Regions from separate parts of the Variovorax sp. GW822-FHT04A09 genome, predicted to be linked through region 1. Evidence: predicted binding sites of a transcription regulator. Region 1 holds the regulator's gene; the other holds the start of a gene.
What was found. The regulator LexA, encoded in region 1, represses DNA repair genes until DNA is damaged. The targets are predictions, from matches to a motif close to ACTGTATNNNNATACAGT.
Positions count from the first base shown of each region.

Region 2: imuA (translesion DNA synthesis-associated protein ImuA) is a predicted target of LexA. The motif match lies at 8,777-8,794, and genes of this name have one in related genera.

Region 1 is NZ_JBXAMV010000001.1:1,177,464-1,193,065, reverse strand. Features, by position in the region: gene AC1RLW_RS05355 (Crp/Fnr family transcriptional regulator) at 1-141, opposite strand, end outside; gene AC1RLW_RS05350 (oxepin-CoA hydrolase, alternative type) at 202-981, opposite strand; gene AC1RLW_RS05345 (3-hydroxyacyl-CoA dehydrogenase) at 993-2,513, opposite strand; gene AC1RLW_RS05340 (MFS transporter) at 2,647-3,807, opposite strand; gene AC1RLW_RS05335 (D-2-hydroxyacid dehydrogenase family protein) at 3,812-4,819, opposite strand; gene AC1RLW_RS05330 (hypothetical protein) at 4,978-5,361, opposite strand; gene lexA (transcriptional repressor LexA) at 5,505-6,188, opposite strand; gene AC1RLW_RS05320 (asparaginase) at 6,262-7,248, shown strand; gene adk (adenylate kinase) at 7,276-7,932, opposite strand; gene kdsB (3-deoxy-manno-octulosonate cytidylyltransferase) at 8,068-8,841, opposite strand; gene AC1RLW_RS05305 (Trm112 family protein) at 8,838-9,020, opposite strand; gene lpxK (tetraacyldisaccharide 4'-kinase) at 9,001-9,996, opposite strand; gene AC1RLW_RS05295 (ExbD/TolR family protein) at 9,997-10,422, opposite strand; gene AC1RLW_RS05290 (MotA/TolQ/ExbB proton channel family protein) at 10,437-11,069, opposite strand; gene xseA (exodeoxyribonuclease VII large subunit) at 11,382-12,695, shown strand; gene AC1RLW_RS05280 (superoxide dismutase) at 12,746-13,327, shown strand; gene AC1RLW_RS05275 (DUF192 domain-containing protein) at 13,397-13,867, opposite strand; gene AC1RLW_RS05270 (hypothetical protein) at 13,960-14,148, opposite strand; gene AC1RLW_RS05265 (hypothetical protein) at 14,301-14,639, opposite strand; gene icd (NADP-dependent isocitrate dehydrogenase) at 14,859-15,602, shown strand, end outside.
Region 2 is NZ_JBXAMV010000001.1:1,557,551-1,573,152, reverse strand. Features, by position in the region: gene AC1RLW_RS07065 (IclR family transcriptional regulator) at 1-840, shown strand, start outside; gene AC1RLW_RS07060 (aconitase X) at 894-2,189, shown strand; gene AC1RLW_RS07055 (aconitase X swivel domain-containing protein) at 2,186-2,650, shown strand; gene ilvD (dihydroxy-acid dehydratase) at 2,647-4,347, shown strand; gene AC1RLW_RS07045 (porin) at 4,472-5,599, shown strand; gene AC1RLW_RS07040 (Bug family tripartite tricarboxylate transporter substrate binding protein) at 5,614-6,576, shown strand; gene AC1RLW_RS07035 (aldo/keto reductase) at 6,563-7,390, opposite strand; gene AC1RLW_RS07030 (ABC transporter substrate-binding protein) at 7,561-8,697, opposite strand; gene imuA (translesion DNA synthesis-associated protein ImuA) at 8,809-9,609, shown strand; gene AC1RLW_RS07020 (Y-family DNA polymerase) at 9,578-10,921, shown strand; gene AC1RLW_RS07015 (error-prone DNA polymerase) at 10,914-14,264, shown strand; gene AC1RLW_RS07010 (hypothetical protein) at 14,335-15,261, shown strand; gene AC1RLW_RS07005 (phosphotransferase enzyme family protein) at 15,281-15,602, opposite strand, start outside.

The DNA of each region.
Region 1 (15,602 bases):
GGCGAGCAGGTCGCCGTCCTTGTAGCGTTTGACAAAGGCGCATCGGAGGATGTCGTGCCGTAGCGATGGAGATAGGGAAGAAAACCAGCGACCACTGTTGATCGCTTCACGTTCTTCGATGGTAAGAATGGGGTCGTCCATGGTCTGTCCTCTCGGCGACTGAAAAGCTGTGGGGTGTCTCGGGAGCGACGCCGTCAGGCGTCACTCGTAGCGTGGCGGTGTCTTGTCGAGGAACGCGGCGATGCCGATGCCCGCGTTCGCGTGGTGCAGGTTGCGCACGAAATGATCGCGCTCCTGCGATAGCTGCGACGCCAGTGTGGCGCCACGCGCGTCGCTCAGCAGCTCCTTGATGCTGGCCAGCGAGTTCGGCGCGCGCGCGTTCAGGCGAGTGGCCAGGGCCAGCGCGCCGGCCAGCGCCTGTCCGCTGTCGGTGAGCTCGTTGACGAGGCCGAAGGCATGCAGGCGCGCGGCCTCGATGCGCTCGCCGTTCATCAGCCATTCGCTCGCCAGCTGGCGCGGCAGCGCCTGTCCGAGGTGCCAGCTGAGGCCGCCGTCGGGCGAGAGCGCCACGTTGCTGTACGAGGCCGCGAACACGGCGTCGCGCGCGGCCACGACGAAGTCGCAGGCCAGCGCGAGCGAGAAGCCGGCGCCGGCCGCCGCGCCCTCGACGGCCGCGATGACCGGCTTGGGAAAGGTACGGATCGAGTCGATCCAGTTGTGCAGGCCCTCGATGCTCTCGGCCTGCACCGAGCGGTCGAGCTGGCGGTTGGCCAGCAGCCGCTGCAGCGAGCCGCCGGCGCAGAACCAGGCGCCTTCGCCCACGATGACGACGCTGCGGATCTCGTCGCTGCTCTCGGCGCCGTTCAGCGCCTCGATGCCGGCGGCATAAATCTCGGGGCCCAGCGCATTGCGCTGGGTCGGGTTGACGATGGTCAGCACCATGGTGCTGCCTTCGCTGGTGCTCTTGAGTTCGGCGGTCATGGTGTGCGTGCTTATTCTTCTTCGTGCAGCAGGCTCAGGCCCAGCGCGCCGCGGCGGCGCAGCCACGGGCTCGGGCGATAGCGCGGATCGCCATACACGGTCTGCAGGTTGAACAGCACTTCGAGCATGTTGGTCGGCCCGTAGAGGTTGCCCATGGCGAGCGGGCCGCGCGGATAGCCCAGGCCCAGCTGCACGGCGGTCTCGAGGTCGGCCGGCGTGCACACGCGCTGCTGGCACATGTCGGCGGCGATGTTGACGATGGCGCCGATCACGCGCTGCGTGACGAAGCCCCCGCTGTCGCGGATCACGCTCACGGTCTTGCCGTCGCGCGCGAAGAGGGCGTGCGCGGCGTCGCGCACGTCGCGGCGCGTGGCCGGGTTGGTGGCGAGCACGCGGCGCTTGGTGGCGGCGTCGTCGATGAGCATGTCGATGCCGACGGTGCGCGTGGCGTCCAGCCGCTCGACGGCCGCGACCGTCGTCACGTCGAAGCCCAGCGGCGCGACCAGGATGATCGACTGCGGTGCGGGAGCGCTGCCGCTGTCGATCTGCGCACCCAGCGTGTTCACCAGGCGCAGCAGCTCGGCGCGGCGCGCGGCGCGCGGCGACACCCAGACCGCGGGCGTGCCTTCGATCACCGGCGCCGGCGCTTCGGGCGTTTGCTGCATCACGCCGTTGTCGTAGCGGTAGAAGCCTTCGCCCGTCTTGCGGCCGAGTGCGCCGGCGGCCAGGCGCTGCGCGGTGATCACGCTGGGTCGGAAGCGCGGCTCTTCGAAGTACTGGTGGTAGATCGACTCCATCACCGGATGCGACACGTCGAGCGCCGTGAGGTCGAGCAGCTCGAACGGGCCGAGGCGAAAGCCTGCCTGGTCCTTCAGGATGCGGTCGATGGTGGCGAAGTCGGCCACGCCTTCGCCGACGATGCGCAGCGCCTCGGTGCCGTAGCCGCGGCCCGCGTGGTTGACGATGAAGCCCGGCGTGTCCTGCGCCTGCACGGCGCTGTGGCCCATCTGCGTGGCGTAGCCGGCCAGTTGCTGGCAGACCTCGGGCGAGGTCTTGAAGCCCGCCACCACCTCGACCACCTTCATCAGCGGCACGGGGTTGAAGAAGTGGAAGCCCGCGAAGCGCGCGGGGTGCTGCAGGCCGGCCGCGATGGTCGTGACCGACAGCGACGAGGTGTTGGTGACCAGCGTGGCGGTGGGCGCGACCACGTCCTCGAGCTCGCGAAACAGCGTGCGCTTGACCTCGAGGTTCTCGACCACGGCCTCGACCACGAGGTCGCAGCCCGCGAGCGCCTGCATGCCGTCGACCGCCTTCACGCGCGCCACGTAGGCGTCGCGCGTGGGGGCATCGATCTTGCCCTTCTCGTGCAGCTTGTTCCATTGGGCGGCGAGGGCTTCGCGGCCGCGCTCGGCGGCGCCTGCGAAGCTGTCGAGCAGCAGCACTTCGCTGCCGGCCTGGGCGGCGATCTGCGCGATGCCGCGCCCCATGGCGCCGGCGCCGATCACGCCGATTCGGGGGTAGTTCACTGTCATGGGATCAGGGTTCTCATGGGTTGGTGGGTGTCTGGGGCGGCCGCGCCGGCGCGGGTGCGCGACACGGACGAAAGCTCCGATTTTGCAATCTCGCGGGAGGCCCGCGCCCCGGGTGTTACGCGGGGCATCGGAATCAGGCCGGGCGGCGGCTGCGATCGATGGCGATGCTCAGGCCCATCGCCAGCAGCATCAGTGCAAAACCGACCCGGCTCATCCACTCGGTGGCGTCGTTCGCCAGCAGCCAGCCGCCCAGCGCCGCACCCAGGGCCTGGCCGATGTAGATGCCCGAGCTGTTGAGCGCCACCGAGCCCGGCGCCAGGGCGGGCGCCAGCCCCACGAGGCGCGCCTGCTGCGAGGAGTTGGTGGCAAAGCAGCCCAGGCCCCAGGGCACGAGCACCACCGCCAGCCACGCCAGCGTGCTGGCCAACGGCCACAGCAGCAGGCTCAGCGCGATCAGCCCGGTCGTCAGCAGCACCATGCGCCCGGCGCCGACGCGGTCGATGTAGCGGCTCACCACCATGTTGCCCAGCAGGCCGAAGGCGCCGAATAGCGCCCACATCAGGCTCAGCGTGTTGGCGTCGGCGCCGAAGCCCTGCTTGAGCAGCGGGCCGAAATAGCTGAACAGCACGAACTGGCCGACGCCCTGCAGCGCCGTGACCGACACGATGCCCATCAGCACCGGGCTGCGCAGCACGCGCGACCAGGCGGCAGCCGTGAGCGCGGCGGGCCGGATGCCGCTGGGCAGCGTGAGCCAGACCGAGGCGGCGCTCACGACGCTGAGCGCCGCGATGGCCATGAAGGCCATGCGCCAGCCCAGGTGGCCGCCGATCAGCGCGCCTATCGGCAGGCCCAGCACCGAGGCCACCGACCAGCCGAGAAAGACGAAGGTGACGGCGCGCCCGCGCTGCTCGGGCGGCACCAGCATGCCGGCGCAGGCCGCGGCCTGGGGCGTGAAGATGGCGGGCGCGATCACCGTCAGCATGCGCACCGGCAGCAGCGCGCCGAAGCTGGGCACGAGCGCCGCGACCACGTGCCACGCGGCGTACCAGAGCAGGGTGAGGGCCAGCAACTTGCGGCGGTCCCAGCCGGCGACCGCGGCGGCCAGCAGCGGGGCGCCCAGGCACATCACGAAGGCGGCCGCGCTGATCAGCTGGCCTGCAGTGGCGACCTTGATGGCCAAGGAGGCGCTGATCTCATTGAGGGTGCCGGGCACGACCATCACGCCCGTGCCGATCACGAAATTGCCGGCCAGCAGCGCCCAGAGCGCGCCTCGCTGCGGCGCGGGCCGGCTCATGCGCTCACCGCCGGACCTGCAGCGCGCCGGGGTTCACGATGTTCGTGGGGTTGCCCTTGATGAAGCTCACGACGTTGTCGAACGCCTGGCCGAAGTAGCTTTCGTAACTTTCCTGCTCGACGTAGCCGATGTGCGGCGTGCAGATGCAGTTTTCGAGGCGCAGCAGCGCATGGCCCTGCAGCGGCGGTTCGCTCTCGAACACGTCGATGGCCGCCAGCCCGGGGCGGCCGCGGTTGAGCGCGGCCAGCAGGGCATCGGCCTCGACCAGCTCGGCGCGCGAGGTGTTGACGAACAGCGCCGTCGGCTTCATGCGCGAGAGGTCTTCGAGCTTGACGAGGCCCTGGGTGTCCTCGTTGAGCCGCAGGTGCACCGACAGCACGTCGGCGGCGGCAAAGAATTCGTGGCGGTTCTGCGCCACCTGGAAGCCGTCGGAGCGCGCCTTGGCGCAGCTGGCCTCGCGGCCCCAGATCACGACCTGCATGCCGAAGGCCTGCCCATAGCGGGCCACCAACTGGCCGATGCGGCCGTAGCCCCAGATGCACAGCGTCTTGCCCTTGAGCACCGAGCCCACGCCGAAATTCGGAGGCATCGACGCCGACTTGAGGCCCGACTGCTGCCAGGCCCCGTGCTTGAGGTTGCTGATGTACTGCGGCAGGCGGCGCATGGCCGCCATGATCAGCGCCCAGGTGAGTTCGGCGGGCGCCTGCGGCGAGCCCGAGCCTTCGGCCACCGCCACGCCGCGTTCGGTGCAGGCGGTGACGTCGATGTGGCCACCGACGCGACCGGTCTGGGAAATCAGCTTGAGCTTGGGCAGCTTCTCGATCAGCTGGCGGGAGATCTGGCTGCGCTCGCGGATGAGCACGATGACGTCCGCATCCTTGAGGCGAACCGACAGTTGGCCGATGCCCTTGACCGTGTTGGTGTAGACCTTGGCGGCGTAAGCGTCCAGCTTGGCAGCGCACTGCAGCTTGCGCACGGCGTCCTGGTAGTCGTCGAGGATCACAATGTTCATGGCATGCCATTGTGCCTCGCAGCATCGGCACGTCGCACGTGTGAACGTTTGGATACCCCATGCCAGATGGCGCCCGGGAGGCCTGTTTCAGACCATTGGGGGTGAATCCGCCATGCGCGTGCGGGGCGCGCAGGCACGGCGGGTTCGTTCGCACCTTCTCAGTGCAGGTGGCTGGGGCGGGGCGTGCCGCTCCCGGTTTCCGCAGCTTCCAGCGCGGCGAGCCGGTCGAGTTCGGCGCACACGTCGGCCATGCGGCCGGAGATCACGACCCGGTTGGCACAGCCGCGCTGCGGGCCTTGCCGGTCGACCACGCGGACCACGCGCAGCGGGCGGGCGGGCGTGGCGGCGGCGGACGGCGACGTGGCCGGCGTCGGGCTGCCGGTGGTGCGCGCCGTGCAGGCCGGGCGAATGGCCACGTAGCGCAGGCCGGCCGCTGCGTCGCCGCTCTCACCATGCGACGGGCGGCGGGCGGGCATCCAGCGGGTGGCCAGCGATTGCAGGGGCGACCAGAGGTCGGCGATGGCGAGGAGGGCGATTCCCATGTGAACTCCAAAAAAGTATGAGGTTGAACACAGGCAGGATTTCTTGAATCGGCCACGACAGGGTGATGGCGACTTCGCGCCATACGCCCGCCACCTGTCGCGGCCGGATGAGGTGCTGCTGCCGTTGGCAGCAGGCCAGGGGCCTACATCAGCATGGTGTTGCGGATGAGGCCGACCGCGAGGCCTTCGATTTCAAAGGGCTCGCCGGGCTGGACGATGATGGTCGGGTAGTCGGGGTTCTCCGCGTGCAGCTCGATCACCTGCTTGTTGCGCTTCAGGCGCTTCACGGTGACTTCTTCGCCCAGGCGTGCCACCACGATCTGGCCGTTGCGCGCTTCCTTGGTGGCCTGCACGGCGAGCAGGTCGCCGTCCATGATGCCGGCGTCACGCATCGACATGCCGCGCACCTTGAGCAGATAGTCGGGCTGGCGCTGGAACAGCGTGTTCTCGACGTAGTAGGTCTGGTCGACGTGCTCCTGCGCGAGGATGGGTGAACCCGCTGCGACGCGGCCGATGAGCGGCAGCGCGAGCTGGGCCATGCCGGGCAGCGAGAGCGAGAACTGGTTGCCTTCGCGGTGGCGCGTTTCGTGGAGCGAGCGCAGCGCATCGCCCTTGAGGCGGATGCCGCGCGAGGTGCCGCTGACGAGTTCGATGACGCCCTTGCGGGCCAGGGCCTGCAGGTGCTCTTCGGCGGCATTGGCCGACTTGAAGCCCAGCTCGTTGGCGATTTCGGCGCGCGTCGGCGGCGCACCGGTGCGTGCGATGGCGGCCTGGATCAGGTCCAGGATCTGCTGCTGGCGGGCGGTAAGCTTCACTGCGAACTGCATAGTGGTTTCCTTGCGGCACTGGCTAGATATCCAGTACCTGTATTTTTAACCAGTTTTCAAAAGTTGACAAGCCATGACTCATTCCTCTTCGTCCGAGACGCGCCGCGTGGTGGTGCTGGGCACCGGCGGCACCATTGCCGGCAAGGCTGCCAGCAGCGGCGACAACATCGGCTACACCGCCGGGCAGGTGGGGGTGGCGGACCTGCTGGGCGGCATCGAGGCGCCGGCCGGCGTGACGCTGGTGGCGGAGCAGGTCGCGCAGCTCGACAGCAAGGACATGGACGCCGACACCTGGCGCCAGCTGGCCGCGCGCTGCGCACACTGGCTGGCGCAGCCTGATGTGGCTGGCATCGTGGTCACGCACGGCACCGACACGCTGGAGGAAACCGCCTTCTTCCTGCACGCCGTGCTGGCGCCCGCCAAGCCGGTGGTGCTGACGTGCGCGATGCGTCCGGCGACGGCGTTGTCGCCTGATGGTCCGCAGAACGTGCGCGACGCGCTCGTGGTGGCTTCGACGCCGGGCGCGCATGGCGTGACGGTGGTGTGCGCGGGTGCGATCCACAGCGGGCTCGATGTGCAGAAGGTGCACACCTACCGCCTCGATGCCTTCGCGTCGGGCGATGCCGGGTCGGTCGGCTACGTGGAAGAGGGCGAAGTGCGGCGCGTGCGTGCGTGGCCGCAGGGAGCGCCGTTCGATGCGGCGCGGCTGGAGGCGGTATCGAAGCCGTGGCCCCGCGTCGAGATCGTCATGAGCCACGCGGGCGTGAGCGGCGCGATCGTGGAGGCGCTGTTGCTCCCGTCGGCTGAGCCCTTGCGCGGCCTGGTCGTGGCCACGACCGGCAACGGCACCATGCACCACGCGCTGGAAGCTGCAGCGCTGAAGGCTCAGGATGGCGGCGTGTCGGTGTTGCGCGCCACGCGCTGTGCGAACGGACGCATCCTGCCGAAACCCGGTGACGGGCTGCGGGATGCGGGCGCACTCACGCCGGTGAAGGCGCGGGTCGCGCTGGTGCTGGAACTGTTGGGAGTGGCCGCCCTGCCTGAGTCGGAGGGCGGCTGAGGGGCTGACGGATCAGCCGCTGTCGAATCAGCTGTTCAGTGCGGCAAGCGCGCGCTGCGTGATCTCGTCGACCGTGCCTACGCCCTGGATGGCGCGGTACTTCGGCGCGGCGGCCGGATCGGCCTTGGCCCAGGCCGAGTAGTAGTCGACCAGCGGACGGGTCTGCTGGCTGTAGACGTCGAGCCGCTTGCGCACGGTCTCTTCCTTGTCGTCTTCGCGCTGGATCAGCTCTTCACCGGTCACGTCGTCCTTGCCTTCCACCTTCGGCGGATTGAACTTGACGTGGTAGGTGCGGCCCGATGCCGGGTGCGAGCGGCGACCGCTCATGCGTTCGATGATGTCGCCGAAGGGCACATCGATCTCAAGCACGTAGTCGAGCTTGACGCCGGCCGCCTTCATGGCGTCGGCTTGAGGAATGGTGCGCGGGAAGCCGTCGAACAGGAAGCCGCCGTTGCAGTCGGGCTGCGCGATGCGTTCCTTCACGAGGTTGATGATCAGGTCGTCGCTGACCAGTGCACCCGAATCCATGATCGTCTTGGCCTGCAGCCCGAGGGGGGTGCCTGCCTTGACGGCGGCGCGCAACATGTCGCCGGTCGAAATTTGGGGAATGCCGTATTTCTGGCAGATGAAGGTCGCTTGCGTGCCTTTGCCTGCCCCGGGCGCGCCCAGCAAAATAAGTCTCATGGTGTCCTCGGAAGGTTCTTAGATTTTGTGTCGCGCCCCATGCGCACCCTCAGGCGCGCCGAGGCGGAATTGCGTCGAGGATAGCATGCGTGCCCGTGACAAATTGCCGCCGTTCCCTCGGGGACGGCGGGCAGTTCACGCAGGCGAGCCGGCTGCGAAGACCGCGCGCACGCGCGCCAGGTCTTCGGGCGTGTCGATCCCGGGGCCCGGGGCGACATCGCTCACATGCACCGCGATGCGGTGCCCGTGCCACAGCGCGCGCAGCTGTTCGAGCGCTTCGGTGGCTTCGACGGGTGCTGGCGACAGCAACGGAAATTGCCGCACGAAGCCAGCGCGATAGCCGTAGATGCCGATGTGGCGCAGCGGTGCGGGGCTGGGCAGCACCGTGGGCGCCGCACCGCCCGAAGAACCGTCGCGCCACCAGGGGATCGGTGCGCGGCTGAAATAGAGCGCATGACCTTGGGCGTCGAGCACGGCCTTCACGACGTTCGGATTCATGAAGTCGGCCAGCGAGTCGATCGCATGGACGGCGGTGCTCATGGCGGCCTGCGGTCGCGCAGCCAGCGTGGCGGCCACGGCGTCGATCAGCGCGGGGTCGATCAGCGGCTCGTCGCCCTGCACGTTGACGACGATCGCGTTACCGTCGAGCCCGAGCTGTTCGCAGGCTTCGGCCAGCCGGTCGGTGCCGCTGGCGTGGTCCTGGCGGGTGAGCAGGGCCTCGATGCCGTGCGCCTTGCAGGCGTCGATGATGGTGGCGTCGTCGCCGGCCACCACCACGCGAAGGGCGCCGGATTGGCGGGCACGCTGTGCCACGCGCACGACCATCGGCAGGCCGGCGATGTCGGCCAGCGGTTTGTTGGGAAGTCGCGTCGAAGCCAGTCGGGCCGGCACCAGAACGGTGAAGCTCACAGGCCCAGCTCTTCGTCGGACAGTGTGCGGGCCTCGTTCTCGAGCAGCACCGGGATGCCGTCGCGCACCGGGTAGGCCAGGCGCGCGCTGCGCGAGCAGAGTTCCTGCTTCTCGGCGTTCCAGGTCAGCGGGCCCTTGGTGACGGGGCAGACGAGCAGTTCAAGCAGCTTGGTATCCATCGAGCGATGATAGCTTTGCGTCGAGGGCGGCGAAGAACGCCGGCGAGGGTTCGAAGTGCAGCGGCACGGCGAGCGCATCAGGTGCCTGGTGCCAGAGCTTGACGGCGTCTTTTTCCGTGCAGACGAGGGGCAGGGCGGGACCGGCCGGACGTTGCCAGTCAGTGAAATCGTGGTGGTCAGGCAGCGCGAAGGTGTCCGCGAGCGTCAGGCCGCGCGCGCGCAGCATCGTGAAGAAGGCTTGCGGCCGGGCGATGGCGGCGAGCGCGATCACGGGCTGGCCGGCAAGCGTGTCCAGCGGGATGCGACGGCCGTCCTTCGCGAGGGCATACGGCGCCAGTTCGCGGGTGGCGGTGTAGCCCTCGGCGAAAGCGGGCCGCTCGCCGCTGTGCAGCAGCAGGTCGCAATGGCGTGGCCACGGCTCGCGCAGGGGGCCGGCGGGCAACAGCCAGCCGTTGCCAACACCGCGGTCGTCGAACACGCAGATCTCGATGTCGCGCGCCAGCGCCAGATGCTGCAGGCCGTCGTCGCTGACGATGACCTGGGTGGCCGGGTGCTTCTCTAGCAGGGCGCGTGCGGCCTCGATGCGCCGCCGGGCTACGAAGACGGGCGCAGCAGTGGCATGGTGGATCAGCGCGGGTTCGTCGCCGACGTCCTCCGGATCGCTGTCGGCCTGGACTTCACGGCAGTCGTCGGTGCGGCGGCCGTAGCCGCGCGACACCACGCCCACCCGCAGGCCACGCGCCTGAAGATGGCGCACGACGGCCATGACGACCGGCGTCTTGCCGGCCCCGCCCGCGATCACATTGCCGACCACGATCACAGGAACCGGCACGCGTCCGATTTCTTGCCAACCCCATCGGTAGAAGGCGCGCCGCAGCGCGAAGAGGGCGCCGTAGACCTGCGACAGCGGCCACAGCAGGCAGGCCAGCGCACCGCGGCGCAGCCAGGCATCCTGCAGCCGCGCGCCGGTCGACACTCAGTGACCGGCCTGGGCCGTCGACTGGGCGGCGAAGGTGATCTGCATCAGGCCGGCGCGGCGCGCGGCCTCCATCACCGTCACCACGGCTTGGTGCGGGCTGGCGGCATCGGCGCTGATGATCACGACGCTGTCCTTGCCACCGGCGGCGGCGGCGCCGAGCGCGGCGGCCACGGTGTCGACGCTGCGGTCCGCCAGCGGCGACTTGTTGATCACGTAGCGGCCGTCGGCCGACACCGCCACGATCACCTCTTTCGGGTAGTCGCGCTGGGCGTCGACGTCCGCGGTCGGCAGCCGCAGCTGCATCTCGGTGAACTTGCTGTAGGTGGTCGACAGCATCAGGAAGATCAGCACGACCAGCAGCACGTCGATGAACGGGATCAGGTTGATCTCCGGCTCGTCGCGCGCGCCGTGGCGAAACTGCATGCGGCCACGCGAGCTCATTTGCGCAGGGCGTTCAGGTGGCGTGCGAAGCGCTCACCCGAGAGTTCGAGGTTCAGCAGGTACTCGTCGACGCGGCTTCGGAAATAACGCCAGAAGATCAGCGTGGGAATGGCCACGATCAGGCCGAAGGCCGTGTTGTACAGGGCGATCGAGATGCCGTGCGCCAGCTGCGCCGGGTTGCCCGAGCCGACGGCACCGCTGCCGGGCGACTGCGAGCCGAAGATCTCGATCATGCCGATTACCGTGCCCAGCAGGCCGAGCAGCGGCGCCGCCGAGGCGATGGTGGCCAGCGCCGGCAGGTAGCGCTCCAGCTTGTGCGCCACGGTGCGGCCCGAGGCCTCCATGGCGGCGCGCAGGTCGTCTTCGGTGCAGCGCGGGTTGGCATTCAGTGCGCGCAGGCCGGCGGCCAGCACCTGGCCGAGCATGGAGTTGCTTTCCAGTTTGGTCACGACATCCGGGCCGGGAACCGCGCCGCGCGACACGGTGATGGTCTCGTCCAGCAGCTTCGGCGGAAGGACCTTGACGGTCTTGAGGCTGGTGAAACGTTCAATGACCAGCGCGAGTGCGATGACCGAACAGGCGAGCAATGGCCAGATTGGCCAGCCCGCGGCAACAATGATGGAAAACAAGAAAATCCTCCGGCCCGTAGACTGCAAATGCGCGGCGATTATCCACCGAGCCACCATCGGCTCGCGGCTTGTTTGCGTGTCGGCAAGGACGCACAGATTCTGTGGATAACTTTGTGATTAACCCATCGCGCAATGTCTCCGAACCCGCATGGGACGGGCTTTCCGTTAGATCGATTGAATTTTGAGCAGCACTTTTTTTAATGAAATCAACAGCTTGCACGAGAACTCGTGCATCTGTTCCACCATACCCCTCCAAAGTGGGGGGCGCGGCGCCCGTTGTGGAAGAGTGGCGCTCGGCGGCGGAGGGGCGCGATGAGCTTCAGGGAGCCGAACGCCACGCCCGGGCCGCGCGTGTGGGCCGTGGGCGCGCTGTGCCGCGCGGTGGCCGATGCGCTCGATGCGCGCTTCAACCCGGTCTCGGTGCGCGGGGAAATTTCGGGTTTCTCGCGCGCATCGAGCGGTCATTGCTATTTCTCGCTCAAGGACGAATCCGGCCAGCTGCGCTGCGCGATGTTCCGTCGCGCGGCGAGTCTGCTCGACTTCACGCCGCGCGACGGCGACCAGGTCGAAGTGCGCGGCCGGCTGGCGGTGTACGAACCGCGCGGCGATCTGCAACTAGTGGTCGAAAGCCTGCGGCGCGCGGGGCAGGGCGCGCTGTTCGAGCAGTTCCTGCAGCGCAAGGCACGCCTCGAGGCCGAAGGCCTGTTCGACCCGGCGCGCAAACGGGCGCTGCCCTCCATGCCGCGTGCCGTGGGCGTTGTCACCTCGCTGGGGGCTGCGGCACTGCATGACGTCGTGACCGCGCTGCGGCGGCGTGTGCCACATATTCCCGTGGTGCTGGCGCCGGCGGCAGTGCAGGGCGCCAACGCGCCGGCCGAACTGGTGCGCGCCTTGCAGTCGCTCTACACGCTGGAGCCGGCTGTCGACGTGATCCTGCTGGTGCGCGGTGGCGGCTCCATCGAGGACCTCTGGGCCTTCAACGACGAAACGCTGGCGCGCACCATCGTGCAGAGTCCTGTGCCGGTAATCAGCGGCGTGGGGCACGAAACCGATTTCACCATCGCCGACTTCTGCGCCGACCTGCGCGCACCGACGCCGACGGCCGCCGCCGAACTCGTCAGCGCGCCGCGCGACCTGTGGCTCGGCGCGCTCGACCTGCTTGACGAACGGCTCGGCGATGCGCTGGGCGGGCGGCTCGACGTGCTCGGCCAACGGCTGGACCAGGCGGCCGCGCGGCTGGGCCGCCCATCGGGCCTGGTCGCGCGCCAGCAGTTGCGGCTGGCGCACCACGCGCAGCGGTTGCATTACGCGGTGCTGTCGCGTCGGGAGCGATTGGCGCAGGTGCCGCAGGCCATCGCCACCGATTTCTCCGCGAAGTTCGCGCGTTCGCTGACGCAGCGTCGCGAGCGGCTTGAGCGCGTGGCCCTGCGCCTGCGGCTGCTCGACCCGGCCCTGGTGCTGCAGCGCGGCTATGCCTTGCTGACCGACGGCGAAGGCCGCGCGGTCGTCAGCGCAGGCAGCCTGCAGGCCGGCGATGCCGTGGTCGCACGCCTTTCGGATGGCTCGGTCGACCTGACCGTGACGCCCGGCGGCGCGACGGGAACGCGTCTGACGCCTGCCCCCTGATTACTTCCTAGAATCCTTCATTCCCCACAACCAACCCACGAGAAAAAACCATGGAACATGTGCTCCCACCCCTGCCGTACGCCATCGACGCACTGGCCCCCGAGTATTCGAAGGAAACGCTCGAATACCACCACGGCAAGCACCACAACGCCTACGTGGTGAACCTGAACAACCTGCAAAAGGGCACCGAGTTCGAAGCGATGACGCTCGAAGAGATCGTCAAGAAGTCCAGCGGCGGCATCTACAACAACGCCGCCCAGATCTGGAACCACACCTTCTTCTGGAACTGCATGAAGCCCCAGGGCGGCGGCGCCCCCACCGGCGCGCTGGCCAAGGCCATCGACGCCAAGTGGGGCAGCTACGACGCCTTCAAGGAAGCCTTCGTGAAGTCGGCCGTGGGCAACTTCGGCTCGGGCTGGACGTGGCTGGTGAAGAAGGCCGACGGTTCGGTGGACATCGTGAACACCGGCGCCGCCGGCACGCCGCTCACCACCGCCGACACCGCGCTGCTGACGGTGGACGTGTGGGAACACGCGTACTACATCGACTACCGCAACCTGCGCCCGAAGTTCGTCGAGACCTTCCTGGCCAAGCTGGCCAACTGGGACTTCGCGGCGAAGAACTTCGGCTGAAGCCGGACTTGGCGCTTGCCATGAAAAAAGCCGACCTGCGGGTCGGCTTTTTTACGCGCGCCGAGTTGCTCAGCGCTTGGCGGCCGAGAAGAGCTCTCCGCCGAGCTTGGCGCCCTTCTTGATGTTCTTCTTGGCGAACCAGCCTTGGTTCATTTCGAGCACGTAGCGCACCGGCTCCTCGGAGCAATGCGAGTTCTCGGTCATCGGTTGCATGTCGACCAGGTTGACGATACGGCCATCGTCGGCCACGAAGGCAGCGGTCAGCGGCAGCAGCGTGTTGCGCATCCAGAAGCACTGCGTGGCTGGCTGTTCGAACACGAAGATCATGCCTTCGGTCTGCGGCATCGTCTTGCGGAACATCAGGCCGATCTCGCGTTCGCGCGGCGATTGCGCCACTTGCGCATCGATCTTGTAGAGGCCGACCGACAACTGCGTGCGTGCCAGATCGGTTTGGGGTTGCGGTTGGATTTGCTGCTGCGCGTGGGCCGGCGCCAGGAAGGACGCGGACACCAGAAGCAGCGCGGCGAGACGCTGAAACATCGGATGACTCTTTCGGGGCCGGGACACAAGAAGGGCGGCCCGTGACCAATAAAAATGCCCGCTGAAGCGGGCATTGCCGGGAGCTTGAAAGCTTACACCTTCTTGGCGGCGGCCGCGTGGGCCTTGGAGACGTGGCGCACCTTGTGCTTCTTGACCGTGTGCTTGGCCTTGGCCTTGTGGACGGCGGGAGCGGCCGGCGCTGCGGGCGCGGGCTCGGCGGCTTGGGCGAATGCACCGGCTGCGAAGAGGCCGGCGACCAGGGCTGCGATCAGCTTGTTCATGAGAAATCCTTTGAGATTGTTGATATGGATCACCTCCCTGCGGAAGGCCTCCATTCAACGGACCTCAAGAACCCCGGTTGACAGTGGTTGAACAAAACTGCAAACGAAAAAAAGCGCTCCGGAGAGCGCTTTTCTTAGGGGGACAGACCAGCTTACTTGGCGCCGGGCATGTCAGGCGTGCCGCCTTGGGTGGCCTTGCGCTTCACGCTGCCGTCCTTGTTGCGGCGACGATCGTCGCGGGTCTTGGCGCGCTTTTCGCCAGCAACGCCAGCCTTGTCGGCACCGAAGGCGCCGCCTTCAGGCGTCTTGGCGATGTCGCCAGCAGCGGGAGCCACTTGACCAGCGGGCTTGGCTTCCTTCTTGGCTTCAGCGCGAGCTTGCGGCTTGCTGTTGGTCGCGTTGCCTTGTTCGGGCGTGGTACCGGCCGGGTTCTGGGCGTACGCGCCAGCGGCGAACAGGCCAGCGATCATGACTGCGAGAAGTTTGCTCATTGATGATTCCTCTATCGAGAATTGGTTGGAAACGCCTCCCGGCGAGCAGAAGGTCAGCCAGTAACGGGCTCTATCGCCCTACGGTTGACAATTGTCCGCTGATGGGTTGCGTCTAAAATGTACAGCGATTTGTTAGCGCGCTGTACAGCGATTCTCCCTCGCTGTCTGAATTCGCAGACAGTCGTTCGAATTACGTCACTCCCGGAGTCAAGCCCCCTCATGTCCAGCTATCAGCACATCAAAGTCCCGACCGAAGGCCAGAAGATCACGGTCAACGCTGACAATTCGCTCAATGTGCCCGATCAGCCGATCATTCCGTTCATCGAAGGCGACGGCACCGGGCTGGACATCACGCCGGTGATGCTCAAGGTGGTGGACGCCGCAGTGGCCAAGGCCTACGGCGGCAAGAAGAAGATCCACTGGATGGAGGTCTACGCCGGTGAGAAGTCGACCAAGGTCTACGGCCCCGACGTCTGGCTCCCCGAGGAAACCCTGCATGCAGTGCGCGACTACGTGGTGTCCATCAAGGGCCCGCTGACCACGCCCGTCGGCGGCGGCATCCGCTCGCTGAACGTGGCGCTGCGCCAGGAGCTCGACCTGTACGTCTGCCTGCGGCCCATCCAGTACTTCGAGGGCGTGCCCAGCCCGGTGCGCGAGCCGCACAAGACCAACATGGTCATCTTCCGCGAGAACTCGGAAGACATCTACGCCGGCATCGAGTTCGAAGCCGAAAGCGACAAGGCCAAGAAGCTCATCAAGTTCCTGCAGGACGAGATGGGCGTCAAGAAGATCCGCTTCCCCAACACCTCGGGCATCGGCGTCAAACCGGTTTCGCGCGAAGGCACCGAGCGCCTCGTGCGCAAGGCCTTCCAGTACGCCATCGACAACGACAAGCCCAGCGTGACCCTGGTCCACAAGGGCAACATCATGAAGTTCACCGAAGGTGGCTTCCGTGACTGGGGC
Region 2 (15,602 bases), 380 kb from region 1:
TCCACCGATAAAAACGACAGCTCTCTTTCCGCGGCCGATGCGTCCGAGTCGCGCGGCGAACGTTCCGACACCGTGAGCGCGCTGGAGCGCGGCATCTCGGTGCTGCGCTGCTTCAGCGAAGACCGCCCGGTGCTCGGCCACGCCGACGTCGCGCGCATCACCGGCATTCCGCGCCCCACGGTCAACCGGCTGGTCGCGACGCTGCTCTCGCTGGGCATGCTCAAGCCCGCGCAGGCGCCCGACCGCTTCATGCTCGGGCCGGGCGTGGTGTCGCTCTCGCGCGTGTTCCTCGGCAGCCTCGATGTGCGCGCCGCCGCGCGGCCCAGCATGCAGGCGATGGCGGAAGAGGTGGGCGCATCCGTCTACCTCGCGGTGCGCGACGGCATGGAGATGGTGCTGATCGAGGCCTGCCGCCCGCGCTCGTCGATGCTCTCGGCGCGGCTCGACGTGGGCTCGCGCGCGCCGCTGCCGAACTCGGCGCTCGGCCGCGCGTACCTCTCGGCGCTGCCCGATGCGCAGCGCAACCAACTGGTCGATTCGATGCGCCTCCTGCGCGGCCCCGAGTGGGACGGCATCGCCGCGCCCATGACGCGCGCCATCGGCGAAGCCAAGCGGCTGGGCTACTGCCTCTCGCTCGGCGAATTCCACCGCGAGATCAACTCGGTGTCGGTGCCGCTCATCGGCCCCGACGGCGAGGTGATGGCGCTCAACGGCGGCGGCGCCGCCTTCGTGTTCACCGAAGACAGATTGCGCAACGAACTCGCACCGCGCCTGCACGACATCGCGCTCACCATTGCGCGCGACATCGGCGGGCATGTGCCCACGCCCTTGCCGGGTTAGCAGCCCGGCCGGGGTTCGATCCCCCACGACATAGAAGAACGGAGACACAGGTCATGCACCTGAGCGATGAAGAAAAAGCCATGTACGACGGCCGCGACGGACCGGCCGTTCAGAAGGCGATGGACCTGCTGATGCGCTATGGCGAAGCCCTCGGCGCCGAGCGACTGGTCGAGACGCGCAACGTCTGCGCCACCATCACCTCGACCACGCCCTTCCAGCGCGACTTCGCGCTTGCCAAGGGCGGCGGCATGGACGCGGTGTTCTCCGAATTCAGCCTCGACAGCCAGGAGACGGTCGAGATCCCGAAGTTCAAGGTCTTCACAAGCCACCTGCAGCTGGGCTTCGATCCCGGCCAGCCCGAGCGCATGGGCGTGAGCGAGGAGATCGTCCAGTTCTACAACAAGAGCGAGCGCCATGCGGCCGGCCTCGGCGCGCAGATCATGAACACCTGCACGCCCTACCAGGTGGGCAACATCCCGACGCGCGGCGAGCACTGCGCGTGGATGGAGTCGTCGGCGGTGGTGTATTGCAACTCGGTGCTCGGCGCGCGCACCAACACCGAGGGCCGCGAGAGCACGGGCGCGGCGATGCTCACCGGGCGCATTCCGTACTGGGGCTACCACCTCGAGGAGAACCGCCGCGCGACGCATGTGATCGAGCTCGACATCGAGGTCGAGTCGGTGCAGGACTGGGGCCTGCTCGGCTACTACATCGGCGAGCACGTGCAGGAGCGCGTGCCGGTGGTGCACAGCCGGCGCGGCATCGGCCGCGTGCCGAATTTGCCGCGGCTCAAGCACTTCGGCGCGGCCGCCTCGTCCTCGGGCGGCGTGGAGATGTACCACATCGCCGGCGTCACGCCCGAGGCGCTGACGCTGGAACAGGCGCTCGGCGGCAAGGCGCCCATCGAGGTGCTGCGCTACGGCGAGGCCGAGCGCCGTGCGACCTACGAGAAGATCAACGTGACGGGCAAGGACAGCGAGGTCCAGTACGTGATGCTCGGCTGCCCGCACTACACCATCGAGCAGATCTGGGAGGCCGCGCAGCTCATCGAAGGGCGCAAGGTGCACCCCGACTGCGAGCTGTGGATCTTCACGCCGCGCGCCATCAAGTCCCTGGCCGACCGCAACGGCTACACCAAGATCATCGAAGACGCGGGCGGCATCCTCATGACCGACAGCTGCTCGGCCATGAGCCGCGCCGTGCCCAAGGGCACGAAGACCGTGGCACTCGATTCGGCCAAGCAGGCCCACTACCTGCCCGCCATCCTCGGCGTGCAGGCGTGGTTCGGCAGCACGGCCGAATGCGTCGATGCGGCCTGCACCGGTCGGTGGAACGGAGGCTACGCATGAGCGCCGCAGTCATGACCGAAGAAAAGACCCTCGTGATCCGCGGACGCAAGGTGGTCGGCGGCGTTGCGGAAGGCGAGGCGCTGGTCACGCGCTACCGCATCTCGGGCTGGGGCGGCATCGACCCGCGCACCGGCACCGTCATCGAGACGCGGCACGAACTGCGCGGCCAGAGCTTCGCGGGCAAGGTGCTGGTGTTCCCGGGCGCCAAGGGCTCGTCGGGCTGGTCCGCGATGTTCCACATGACGCGGCTCATGAACTCCGCGCCCGCGGCGTTCCTGTTCAACGAGATGACGACCAAGATGGCGCTCGGCGCCGTGGTGACGCACTCGCCCTCGATGACGGACTTCGAGCGCGACCCGCTCGCATGCATCGAGACCGGCGACTGGGTGCGCGTGGACGCCGACCGCGGCGTGATCGAGATCACCAAGAAGAACAACGACAAAACCGGAGACCGTTCATGACCCGCCCCCTGCGCAGCAACTTCCCGCGCGGCTCCTACCTCTGGTCGGTGCGCAATGCGCACTGGCGCGCGCTCGGCATCCCCGAAGAGGATTGCGAGAAGCCCAAGATCGCCATCGTCAACAGCTCCTCGGAGCTGGCCGCGTGCTTCAGCCACCTCGACAAGGTGGCGGCGGAGATCAAGGCAGCGATCCGCGCGGCGGGCGGCGTGCCGTTCGAAATCCGCACCGCGGCGCCCAGCGACTTCATCACCGGCGCGGGCGCACGCGGCGCCTACATGCTCGGCGCGCGCGACCTCGTGACCAACGACATCGAAGTCGCGGTCGAAGGCGCGCAGCTCGACGGCATGGTCTGCCTCACCTCGTGCGACAAGACGGTGCCGGGGCAGCTCATGGCGGCCGCGCGGCTCAACATTCCGACATTGCTCGTGCCGTGCGGCTACCAGCCGAGCGGCGAGTACCGCGGCAAGCACATGGACATCGAGGAGGTGTTCATCGGCGCGATGCACGCGGTCACCGGCCACCTGCCCGTGGAAGAACTCGTGGGCATGAGCCGCGAGGCGATCCGCGGGCCGGGCGTGTGCTCGGGCCTGGGCACGGCGAACTCGATGCACATCGTGTGCGAGGCGCTCGGCATGGCCTTGCCCGGCAGCGCGCCCGTCGCCGCGCTGAGCCCGAAGATGATGGACGACGTGCGCGCGGCCGGCACGCGCATCGTGCAGATGGTGCTGGACGACCTGAAGCCGCGCGACATCCTCTCGGCCGGCGCCTTCGCCAACGCGGTGCGCGCGGTGCTCTCCGTCGGCGGCTCGCTCAACACGGCCAAGCACCTGCAGGCGATATCGACCGAAGGCGAGTGCGGCGTCGACGTGTACGGCCTCTTCGAAAACCTCGGCCCCACGACGCCGGTGCTGGCCGGCGTGCGGCCCATCGGCGAGCATTCGATCGAGGCCTTCGAGGCGGCGGGCGGTTGCCGTGCGCTGATGAAGCAGCTCGCGCCCTTGCTCGACACGGGTGCGCTCACGGTGACCGGTGGCACCGTCGCAGACAACCTGCGCCACGCCGAAGTGAGGGACGCCGAGGTGATCCGCCCCATCGACCGCCCGGTCGCGCCGCTGCCGGCCATCGTGCTGTTGCGCGGCAACCTCGCGCCCGAGTCGGGCCTCATCAAGACCGGCATCGCCGAGCGCAAGGTGCGGCGCTTCACCGGGCCGGCCGTGTGCTTCTGGACTTCGGACGCCGCCATCGCCGCGATCAAGAACCACGAGATCGTGCCCGGCCAGGTGGTCGTGATGCGCGGTGCCGGCGCGTGCGGCGGACCGGCCATGGGAGGTGGCGCATCGCGCGTGGTCTTCGCGGTCGATGGCGCGGGGCTCGGCGACCAGGTCGCGCTGCTGACCGACGGGCATCTCTCGGGCCTGGTCTGCAAGGGGCTCGTGGTGGCCGAGGTGTCGCCGGAGGCGGCACTGGGCGGGCCGCTCGGGCTGGTGCGCGATGGCGACGTGATCACCATCGACCTGGACGCGCGCCGCCTCGACATCGCATTGACCGACGCCGAACTCGCCGCGCGCCGCGCCGACTGGCAGGCGCCGCCGCCGGCCTTCGACACCGGCTGGCTGCAGCAGTACCGGCGCAACGTGAGTCCGCTGTCCAAGGGCGCCGTGCTCGTGCGCACGGAGCGGCCGCAACCCGCCAGCTAGACCTTTTTTCCCGGCCTTCGCCAACCGGTCGCACCCCCGTGCGCACCCGGTGGCGCAGCCCTGCGCGCCATTCCCGAGTGATTCCAGAGTTTTCAACCCAAAAAAGAGCAGGAGACAAGAAACCATGAAGAGACTTTTGATGTGGTCGGCCATTGGCCTGGCCAGCAGCGGCGCGGCGCACGCGCAATCCAGCGTCACCGTGTTCGGCGTGATGGACCTCGGCGTCCAGTACACGAAAGGCGAGGGCGGCGGCTCGATCAAGGCGCTGTCGAACGGCGGCCTGTCGACCAGCCGCATCGGCTTTCGCGGCACCGAAGACCTGGGCGGAGGCCTGCGCGCGGGCTTCTGGCTCGAAGGCAGCCTGAACCCCGACCTGGGCACCGGCCGGCCGAGCAACACCAACAACCAGACGAGCGGGGCGGGCCCGGCGGGACCGATCACCTTCGACCGCATGTCCTTCGTGAGCCTGTCGCACGATTCGCTGGGCGAGGTGCGGCTGGGCCACGACTTCATTCCCACGCACTACAACAGCATCTACTTCGACCCCTTCAACGCCAACGGCGTGGCGCGCGCGGGCAACCTCACCTTCGCGGGCGCGGGCACCGGGCCGCTGCCCACGGCCATCACCGGCAGCAACACGGTGAGCTACTGGCTGCCGGCCAAGCTGGGCGGCTTCTACGGCATGGCGATGATCGGCACCGGCGAGAACAACTCGACCGCGCCGAACCGCGACGACGGCAACTTCGGCGGCGCGCGCTTCGGTTTCGCCTCGGGCGCGTTCGACATCGCGGCGGCGGTGACGCGCTCGCACTTCAACGCCACCTCCACCATCGGCAACTACACGCACGCCAACATCGGCGGCTCGTGGGACGCGGGCTTCGCGAAGTTCTTCGCGCTCTACAACAAGGTGACGGTGAAGCTCGCGGCCGGCACGGTGCGCAAGAACACCGTCGAGATCGGCGCGCACATCCCGGCCTTCGAGGTCGGGCGCATCCGCGTGAGCTACGCCTACCTGGACGACCGCAGCGACGAGAGCCTGCGCAACGCCAACGGCATGCCGCGCAACCGCGACGATGCGCGCCAGTTCGGCATCGGCTACGTGCACAACCTCTCCCGGCGCACCGCGCTCTACGGCACCTACGCACGGCTGATGAACAGCGGGCAGGCGCGCTATGTGGTGAGCGGCGGTGTGGCGCCGGCGGGCGGAATGCGCTCGTCGGGCTGGGAGTTCGGCGTGCGGCACCTCTTCTGAACAAGGAGGCTTTCATGCGACGCAGAACCTTGACTCTCGCGGCCCTCGCCTCCACGGCACTGTCCGGCGCGGCGGCCTGGAGCGCCGACGCGTACCCGAACAAGCCGCTGAAGCTGATCGTCGGCTTCGCCGCGGGCGGCGGCGCCGACTCGCTCACGCGGATCATTGCGGAGGGGCTGTCGAAGCAGCTCGGCCAGCAGGTGATCGTGGAGAACCGACCCGGCGCCGACGGCGTGCTCGCGGCCCAGGCCACCTCGTCGGCCAAGCCCGACGGCTACACGCTGCTGATGGGCACCAACACCGCGATGGTCGCCGCGCCCACGCTGCGGCCGACCTCGCCCTACGACCCGTTCAAGGCCTTCACGCCGATCAGCTCGGCGGGGCAGTTCTCGATGTTCCTCGTGGTGCCATCGAGCCTGCCGGTGAAAAGCGTGAACGAGCTGCTGGCGCTCGTGGCGTCGAAGCCCGGCGCGCTCAATTCGGCTTCGAGCAACAGCGCCTCGGAACTCGCGATGCTGCAGTTGCTGGGCGAGCGCAAGGTGGTCAACGCACGCTACAAGGGCGACATGCAGGCCATGACCGACCTGCTGGGCGGGCAGATCCAGATGATGTTCACCACCGGCACGCTGGCGCCGGGCTTCGTGAAGGAGGGGCGCATCCGCGCGCTGGTCACGCTGCTGCCGCAGCGCAGCGGCTTGCTGCCCGATGTGCCGACGGGCGGCGAGCTGGGGCTGGGCAAGCTCACGATCACGCCCTGGGCCGGCTTCTTCGGGCCGCCGGGGCTGCCGAAGGAGATCACCGACAGGCTCTCGCTGGAGTTGCAGAACACCCTCAAGCGGCCCGACGTGCATGCGCAACTGGTGCAGCAGGGCTTCGAGGGCTACGGCATGAGCCCCGCGAAGTTCGCCGAGTTCTTCCGCACGCAGTACGACGCCTTCGGCGCGACGGTGCGGGAGCACAACGTCAAGTTCGAATAGAAGAGGCCTCGCGGCGCCAGAAGGCGGCATCGGGGAAGGTGCCGGCGCCGGCCGCGGCGTTGTCCGTCATGTGCTCCGCGCGGCTTGTGCCCGGGATCGTGCAGGTCACGGCCGGATGGCTCAGCACGAACTTCAGCAGCACCTGCGCCCAACTCGTGCAGCCGATCTCGCCGGCCCAGGCGGGCAGCGGCTTGTCGCGCAGGCGCCGCAGCAGGCCACCGCCGCCGAAGGGCATGTTGACGATCACCGCCACGCCGCGCTCGGCCGCGAGCGGCAGCAGGCGCTGTTCGGCATCGCGCGCATCGAGCGAGTAGTTGATCTGCAGGAAGTCGAGCGTCTCGGCGCGCAACACCGCTTCGACCTCGTCGTAGGCCGAGGCGGTGTAGTGCGTGATGCCGATGTAGCGCACGCGGCCCTTGTCCTTCCAGCCGCGCAGCGTGGCGAGGTGGGTGCGCCAGTCGACGAGGTTGTGCACCTGCATCAGGTCGATCTCTTTCGTGCGCAGCCGCGCGAACGACTGCTCCATCTGCGCGATGCCGGCTTCGCGGCCCGAGGTCCAGACCTTGGTGGCGAGGAAGGGTTTGGCGCCCGGCTTCGCGGCGGCCAGCAGTTCGCCGGTGGTTTCCTCGGAGCGGCCGTACATCGGCGAACTGTCGATCACCGTGCCGCCGGCCGCGAAGAGCGCGTCGAGCACACCGGGCAGGCGCTGGTACTCGTCGCTGCCGGGGCGCTGGTCGAAGCCGATCCAGGTGCCGCAGCCGACGACCGGCAGGGCTTCCTTCGTGGAGGGAATGGGGCGGGTGGTCATCTGCATCGCGGGCCTGCGGGGTGGCTGCTGGGCGAAGGAGGGGAGCGCGGCACCTGCGCACAGGGCTGCGCCGAGGCGGAGCAACCGGGCGCGCGTGAGGGCGTAAGGGTGTGCGTTCGTGAGGGGCGTCGTCACGAACGAAATTCTGCGCCCGCCATGCCGGCGGGCGGAAGGGCTCAGCGCAGGTAGCGCCCGTCGGCCTTGAGCATCGACAGCTCCGAGAAGGTCAGCCCGCGGTGCTCGCCGGGCCGGTACGACACGGCGATGCCGCCGAGGTCCAGCGTCTTGAACGACTCCAGGCCCTTCTGCAGCGACTCGGGCGTGGGGTTGGCGCCCGCGCGCTTCAGGCCTTCGACCATGACCTTGGCCGTGACGTAGCCCTCCAGGCTCGCGTAGCTGAACTCGGTCATGCCGATCTTCTTCATCGCCGCCTGGTACTCGGCAATCACCGGCATCGCGCTGTTCCACGGGTAGGGCACGACCTGCGAGATGACCACGCCGGCCGCGTCCTTCTTGATGTCCTGGAACAGCTTCTGTCCGTTCAGGAACGAGAACGAATAGAACGCCGTCTCGCCGCCGGTCGCGCGGTAGGCCGCGATGAACTTCGCCGCCACGTCGTTGGTGGCCGACAGCACCACGGCCTTGGGCTTGAGCTTGGCCAGCTCGGCGGCGCGCTCGGCCGCGTCGGAGCCGTCGTTCTTGATGGCGACGCTGCCGACCATCTTGTCGCCGCGTTCGGCAATGAACTTCTGCGTGCTCTCCATCGCCGAGCGCGCGCCGGGGTTGTCGTTGTGCGCGAAGGCGATGCGCGACAGGCCGATGGTGAACAGGTGGTTCACGATGCGGCTGTACTCCTCGTCGAAGCTGATGCGCACCGGAAAGCCGAACTCGCTGAACTTCACCACCGGGCCCGCGCCCGTGTACGGGCCGACGACGGGAATCTTCAGCTCGTTGGCCGCCTTCAGCGCGCCGACCGCCGACGAGGTGCCGATGGGCATCAGCACGCCCACGGCGCCGTCGCGCGCGAAGGTCTTGACGTTCTCGGCGCCCTTGGCGGGGTCGTAGGCGTCGTCGAGCTGGCGCAGCTCGACCGGCCGGCCGTTGACGCCGCCGCTCGCGTTCAGCGCGGTGAACATGGCACGGATGCCCACCAGCGGCTCGGTCGACAGCGACGCGAGCGGGCCGGTCTGCACGTAGGTCTGGCCGATCAGGAGCGGCTTGGCGGGCTGGGCCGAGGCGGGCGCCACCGCACAGACGAGGGTGGCGAGCGCGGCGAGGGCCAGAAGCCGCAGGTGAATCTTTTTGTGTCTCATGGTCACTAATTGTTAATAAACCGATCTTAAGGCGCGGGCCTTCGCAGGTAAATCGATCGCTGGTTGCGACCCGGGAAATACTGTATAAAAATACAGTTAACAACTGCAATCATGGGCCTTCCTTTCCTCGACTCCTTTTCCACCGCCGCGGGCCGCGGCGTCTGGCACGCCGACGAACTAGGCCTGGCCGACGCGCAGGTCGTGGCCACCGGGCATGCCGCGCTCGACGCCGAGCTGCCCGGCGGCGGCTGGCCCGTGGGCGCGATGACGGAGCTGCTGCAGGCCACGCCCGAGGCCCATGTCTGGCGCCTGCTGCTGCCCGCGCTGGCGCAGGCCGTGGAGGCGCGCGGCGGGCCGGTGGTGCTGGTCGGCGCGCCCTACGAGCCCTGCGGCACCGCGCTGGCGGCGCAGGGGCTGCCGGTGGAGGCGCTGATGTGCGTGCGCAGCGACGCTCCGGCCGCGCGGCTGTGGGCCTGCGAGCAGGCGCTGCGCTGCGCCGAGATCGCTGCCGTCGTCGCCTGGCTGCCGCAGGCCCGCGTGGGCGAGTTGCGGCGGCTGCAGCTGGCCGCCGCGCAGCACGAGGTGCTGCTGTTCGTGTGCCGGCCCGAGTCGGTGGCGCTGTCGGCTTCGCCCGCGCGCCTGCGCCTGCGTGCCGAGCGCTGCCAGGACGACCCGGCGCAGATCGCGTTGCACCTGCTCAAGCGCCGGGGGCCGCCGCTGGCCGCGCCGGTGCGGGTGCCGGCGCGCAACGCCCGCATGAGCGCGCTGCTGGCCGCCGCCCGCGTGCGACGCCAGCTGCGCCTGCAGCCGCCCGTGGCGCCGGCCGCCGCCGCGCCGTCGGCCACGGTGGTGCGCATCGACGCGTGGAAAGGAGGCCCGGATGCACTGGATCGCCTTGCAGTGGTCGTCTGAAACCGAGGAAGCCGACGCCCCCGACATGCCTCCGCCCGAGGCCCTGGGCTGGTGGGCGCTGCAGTTCACGCCGCACGTCGCCTGGCAGGACGAGGCGCTGATGCTCGAGGTCTCGGCCTGCGAGCGCCTGTGGGGCGGTCGCGCGCCGCTGATGCGCCAGCTGCTGGCCCTCAACCCCGCATCCGACGCGCGCATGCGCGGCGCGCAGGGCGCCACCAGCCTGATCGCGCTGGCGCGGCTGCGCCTGTTCGCGCGCAACGAGCACCGGCCCGCCGAGGTGCCGGCCGGCCTGCCGCTGGACACGCTGACGGCCGCGCAGGGTCACCTCGACCTGCTCGCGCGCCTGGGCTGCCGCACCTGGGGCGATGTGGCCGCCTTGCCGCGTGGCGGCCTCACGCGGCGCTTCGGCACCGGGCTGCGCGAGGCGCTCGACATTGCCTGGGGCCTGCGCCCCGAAAGCCACGCCTGGCTCACGCTGCCCGACGTGTTCGAGCAGAAGCTCGAACTGCCCGCGCTGGCCGAGACCGGGCCCGAACTCATGTGGTCGGCCAACCGCCTGCTGTCGGCGCTACAGATCTGGCTGCGCGCCCGCCAGCGCGGTGCGCGTGCGCTCGAGCTGCAATGGACGCTCGACCTGCGGCGCCTCAACGGCGTGACCCTGCCGCCGCACCAGCAGCTCACCGTGCGCACGGCAGAGCCCACGCAGGACATGGCGCACCTGCGCCGCCTGCTGTCCGAAAAACTCGCGCTCACCACGCTGGCCGCGCCCGCGAGCTGGCTGAAGCTGCGCACGCTCGAAACCGATCCGCTGGCCGGCGCCAGCACCAGCTTCCTGCCGGAAGACAACCGCAAGGGCGACAAGCTGCACGAGATGGTCGAACGGCTCAGCGTGCGGCTCGGTGCCGACCAGGTGGTGGTACCGCTCGCGCAGGCCGACCACCGGCCCGAGCGCCAGCAGCGGTGGCGGCCCGCGCTGCAAAAAGAGAAAACGCCTGCACCCGACAAGGCCCGCAAGGACGCCGCCTCGCAGCCCGATGCGATCTACCCGCCCTGGCTGCTGCCCGAGCCCTTGCGGCTCGAGATGGACGGCGAGCGCCCGTGCTACTGCGGGCCGCTGCGCAAGCTGGTCGGGCCGCAGCGCGTGGAGGCCGGCTGGTGGGGCGGTGAAGAAGACGGCGGCCAGCCCGCGATGCGCGACTACTACGTGGCCGAAAGCCCCGAGGCCGGCCTGGTGTGGATCTTTCGCGAGCGGCCCGCCACGCGCTTTTCGTCGGGCGAGGTGCGCTGGTACCTGCAAGGCTTCTATGCCTGACTTGAGCGGTAAAGAAGAGCGCAAGCGCCAGCCCGCCAAGGTGCATGTGCTGCCGCAGCGGCTGCGCCCGGCGCCGGGCCTGCCCGGCTATGCCGAGCTGCACTGCCTCACGAACTTCAGCTTCCAGCGCGGCGCCTCGACGCCCGAAGAGGTGGTCGAGCGCGCCTACCACCTCGACTATGCGGCGCTGGCCATCACCGACGAATGCTCGGTGGCCGGCATCGTGCGCGCGCATGTCGCGTTGCGCGATCTGCCCGTCAAGCTGGACACCTACGAGCGCGAGCACCCGGACGAACCGCCGATCCCGCGCCACCCCGAATTCCGCCTGCTGTTCGGCAGCGAGTTCCGCTTCGAGCGCTTCAAGCTCGTGGTGATCGCGAACGACACCGAGGGCTGGGGCAACCTCTGCGAGTTCATCACCGCCGCGCGCAACACCGAGCTGCCCAAGGGCGAGTACCGCGTCGATTGGGACACGAGCGACGTCGCCTCGCTGCAGCGCTGCCAGATTCTTTTCGTGCCGCACCGGCCGCCGGGCGGCATGCCGGATGCGGCCACCGTGCAGGACGACCTGGCCGCCGCCAGGGCGCTGTACGGCGACAACCTCTGGCTGGCCGTGGAACTGTTCAACGAACTCGACGACGACCTCTGGCTCGTCACGCTGATGCAGGCGGGCGAGCAGGCCGGCGTGCCGCTGGTCGCGGCCGGCGACGTGCACATGCACGCGCGCGGGCGCAAGCCGCTGCACGACGTGCTCACAGCGGTGCGCGAAGGCCGCACGGTGGCCGAGTGCGGCTTCGCGCTGCAGTCGAACGCCGAGCGGCACCTGCGCCAGCGGGTGCGACTGGCCGAGCTGTACCTGCCCGCGATGCTGGCGAACACGCTGGCGGTGGCGCAGCGGTGCCGCTTCGATCCCGAGGTGATCCGCGAGACCTACAAGTACCCGCTGGAAACGCTGGGCAGCAACGAGACGGCGACGCAGACGCTGGCGCGCAAGACGTGGGAAGGGGCGCAAAGGCGCTACCCGAACGGGATTCCTGATGGCGTGCGGGTCCAGGTGCAGAAAGAGCTGGACCTGATCAGGGAGCTTGAATACGAGATGTTCTTCCTCACCGTAGAGAACATCGTCCGCTTTGCGCGCTCACAGAAAATTCTTTGCCAGGGTCGCGGGTCATCGGCCAATTCCGCTGTCTGCTATTGCCTCGAAATCACCGCAATCGACCCCGAAAAAGGCCACCTGCTGTTCGAGCGCTTCCTGAGCCGCCATCGCAAGGAACCGCCCGACATCGACGTCGACTTCGAGCACCAGCGGCGCGAAGAAGTCATCCAGTACATCTACGAAAAGTACGGCCGCGAGCGCGCCGCCATCGCTGCCGTCGTCATCTGCTACCGCTCGCGCAGCGCCTTGCGCGACGTCGGCAAGGCCATCGGCATCGACGAGCGGCTGGTCGACGAGTTCGCCAAGGACCACTACTGGTTCGACGACACCGTGCTCGGCGAACAGCTCGACAAGGCCGCCGAGCGCGTCGGCGTGAAGGAAGACCGGCTCAAGCTGATGCAGTGGATCGAGCACACGCAAAAGCTCAAGGGCTTTCCACGTCACCTGAGCCAGCACGTCGGCGGCTTCGTGCTCACGCACACCAGGCTCACGCGGCTGGTGCCGGTCGAGAAGGCGTCGATGAAAGACCGCTCCGTCATCCAGTGGGAAAAAGACGACCTCGAAGCCATGGGCATGCTGAAGGTCGACGTGCTCGCGCTGGGCATGCTCAGCGCCATCCGCCGCGGGCTCGACCACATGAACCGCTGGCGGGGCTCGATGGTGCAGATGCACCACATCCCCAACGACGACCAGAACGTGTTCGACATGATCTGCGACGCCGACACCATCGGCGTGTTCCAGATCGAGAGCCGGGCGCAGATGTCGATGCTGCCGCGCCTGAAGCCGCGCACCTATGAAGACCTGGTGATCGAGGTGGCGATCGTGCGGCCCGGGCCCATTCAGGGTGGCATGGTGCATCCGTACCTCAAGCAGCGCGAGCGGGTGCGCAAGGGCTTGCCGATCCTCTACGAAAAAGAGGAACTGAAGCCGGCGCTGGAACGCACGCTGGGCATTCCGATCTTCCAGGAGCAGGTGATGCAGATCGCCATGATCGCGGCGAAGTTCAGCGCAGACGAAGCCGATCAGTTGCGTCGTGCCATGGCCGCGTGGAAGCGCAAGGGCGGTCTCGACAAGTTTCACGCGAAGCTCGTGGATGGGATGGTGGAAAACAAGTACCCGAAGGAGTTCGCCGAAGCCATCTTCAAGCAGATCCTCGGCTTCGGCGACTACGGCTTCCCCGAAAGCCACGCCGCGAGCTTTGCGCTGCTGGTCACCATCAGCAGCTGGCTCAAGAACTACGAACCCGCCTGCTTCCTCGCCGCCTTGCTCGACTCGCAGCCGATGGGCTTCTACAACCCCTCGCAGCTGGTGCAGGACGCGCGCCGCCATGGGGTCGAGGTGCGGCCGGTCGACGTCACATGCAGCGAGATCGACACCACGCTCGAGGCCCGCGCACCCGATGCGCCGCGCATGCCGCCAGGCACCGACACGCGCTACGCCGAGCGCCTGGGCAACGAGAACCAGCCGGCGGTGCGGCTGGGCCTGAACCGGGTCCTGAGCCTCAGCGACGCCGGCGCCAGACGTTTGCTCGCAGCGCGCGCGCAAGCGCCTTTCACCAGCACCGAAGACCTGGCCCTGCGCGCCGAACTCGAAGGCAAGGACATGGCCGCGCTCGCCGCGGCCGATGCGCTGATGTCGCTCTCGGGCCATCGCCGCCAGCAGGTGTGGGACGCCACGGCGCAGCATCGCTCGTCGGCCCTGCTCAAGGGCGTGCCGATCCACGAACAGGCGCTGCTGCTGCCCGCCGCGCCCGAGGGCGAAGAGATCGTCGGCGACTACGCGGCGCTGGGCCTCACGCTGCGCCGCCATCCGCTCGCGCTGCTGCGCCCGCGCCTGGCGCGCATGCGGCTCCTGAGCGCGGTGGAGCTGCGCACCGCACGCAGCGGCCAGACCGTGCGCGCCTGCGGCATCGTCAAGGGTCGGCAGCGGCCCGGCACCGCCAACGGCACCATCTTCGTCACGCTGGAGGACGAGACCGGCAACGTCAACGTGATCGTGTGGAGCCACGTCATCGAGGCCTGGCGCGAGCCGCTGCTCAAGTCGCACCTGCTCGCGGTGCAGGGCACCTGGCAGCGCGACGATGACAGCGGCGGCAAGGTGCAGCACCTGATCGCCACCGGCTTCAAGGACCTCACGCCGCTGCTGGGCCGGCTGGCGCAGAGCAACACCAGCCGCGACTTCCACTGAGGCATTGCGAATGCAACCGATCGTTCCATGCCTCGCGCCGCCCCTCACTTTTCGCTAACCTGTTCCTCCCATGTCCGCACTCGCCGCAACCGCCGGATTTGCCCTTGCCGATGAGGTCGTCGCCACGCCGATCGGCCCGCCGCCGCCCGCGCCCGATGTGCCCATGCCGCCACCGCCGCCGCCCGTGCTGCCGCCCGAAGGCGATCCGCCGCCGGTCGTGCCCCCGGTGACGGACCCCGATTTTCCGCCGCCGGTGACCGACCCGCCGCCCCTGCAGACGGCCGTGCCCTTCGGCAAGCCGCACGCACGGCGCCTGCGCGAGATCTACCGTTCGGCCGGCTGGCCCTGCTGCGACACCATCGAGGTCGAACTGCTCGCGGGCGGTTTTCTCGAACGCGTGCGCAGCGCGCTGGGGCACGAGACGCTGCGCGTGACCGACGCGGGCATTGCGCGCATCGCCACCACGCTCACGGTCAACCGCGCGGCGCTGTCGCCGCACGAGGCGCTGGTGGAGCGCGTGGCGCGCGAGATGACGCGCGGCGGCCGCATCGCCTGGCGCGGCCTGGGCCTGCGCGCCCGGCTGCCGCCGCTGGAAGAGGGCGGCAAGCCGCGCTGGTGCATGGCGCGGCCCGATGTCTTTTCGATTCGCAACACCAGCGTCGAGGCCTACGCGCATCCCATCGTGCACGAGGTGAAGGTCAGCCGCGCCGACCTGCTGGGCGACCTGCGCAAGCCCGACAAGCGTGCGGCCTACCTCGACCTGGGCGGCGAGTGCTGGTACGTGCTGGGCAACGACGCCAAGGGCCGCAGCATCGCGTCGCCCGACGAGATTCCGGCCGAATGCGGCGTGATGGTGCTCGAGGGCGAGCGCCTCGTGGTGGCGCGCGCCGCGGTGCACCGCGCCTTCGAGCGCATTCCTTTTTCGGTGTGGCTGGCGCTGGCCAAGGCACAGCCCGTGGCGGGCTTCGAGGACGACGCGCAGGACCTGCTGATCTGAGCGGCGCCCTTCAGGTGTTTCAGGTGATGGCGTCGTAGTCGCGGTGCGCGACGGCGACCACGTTGCCCGGCTCGAACTGGCTCGCCATCTGACGCAGGCCTTCCTCGCGGTCTTCGCGGCTGGCCTGCGGGTCGAACATCTGGTCGCAGAACTCGAGCAGGTCGCGCACGATGCGTTCGTGGCGGTAGTAGGCGAGGGCGAGCGTGTCGACCGCCTCCTTCGTGCCGTAGCCCTGGAAGAACAGCGCTTCTTCGCGCGGCTGGTTCCACACGCCGCCGACCCCGCCGCCGATGAACATCAGGTCGCGCTCCTTGGGCGCGAGGATGAGCGTGTCCCAGTCG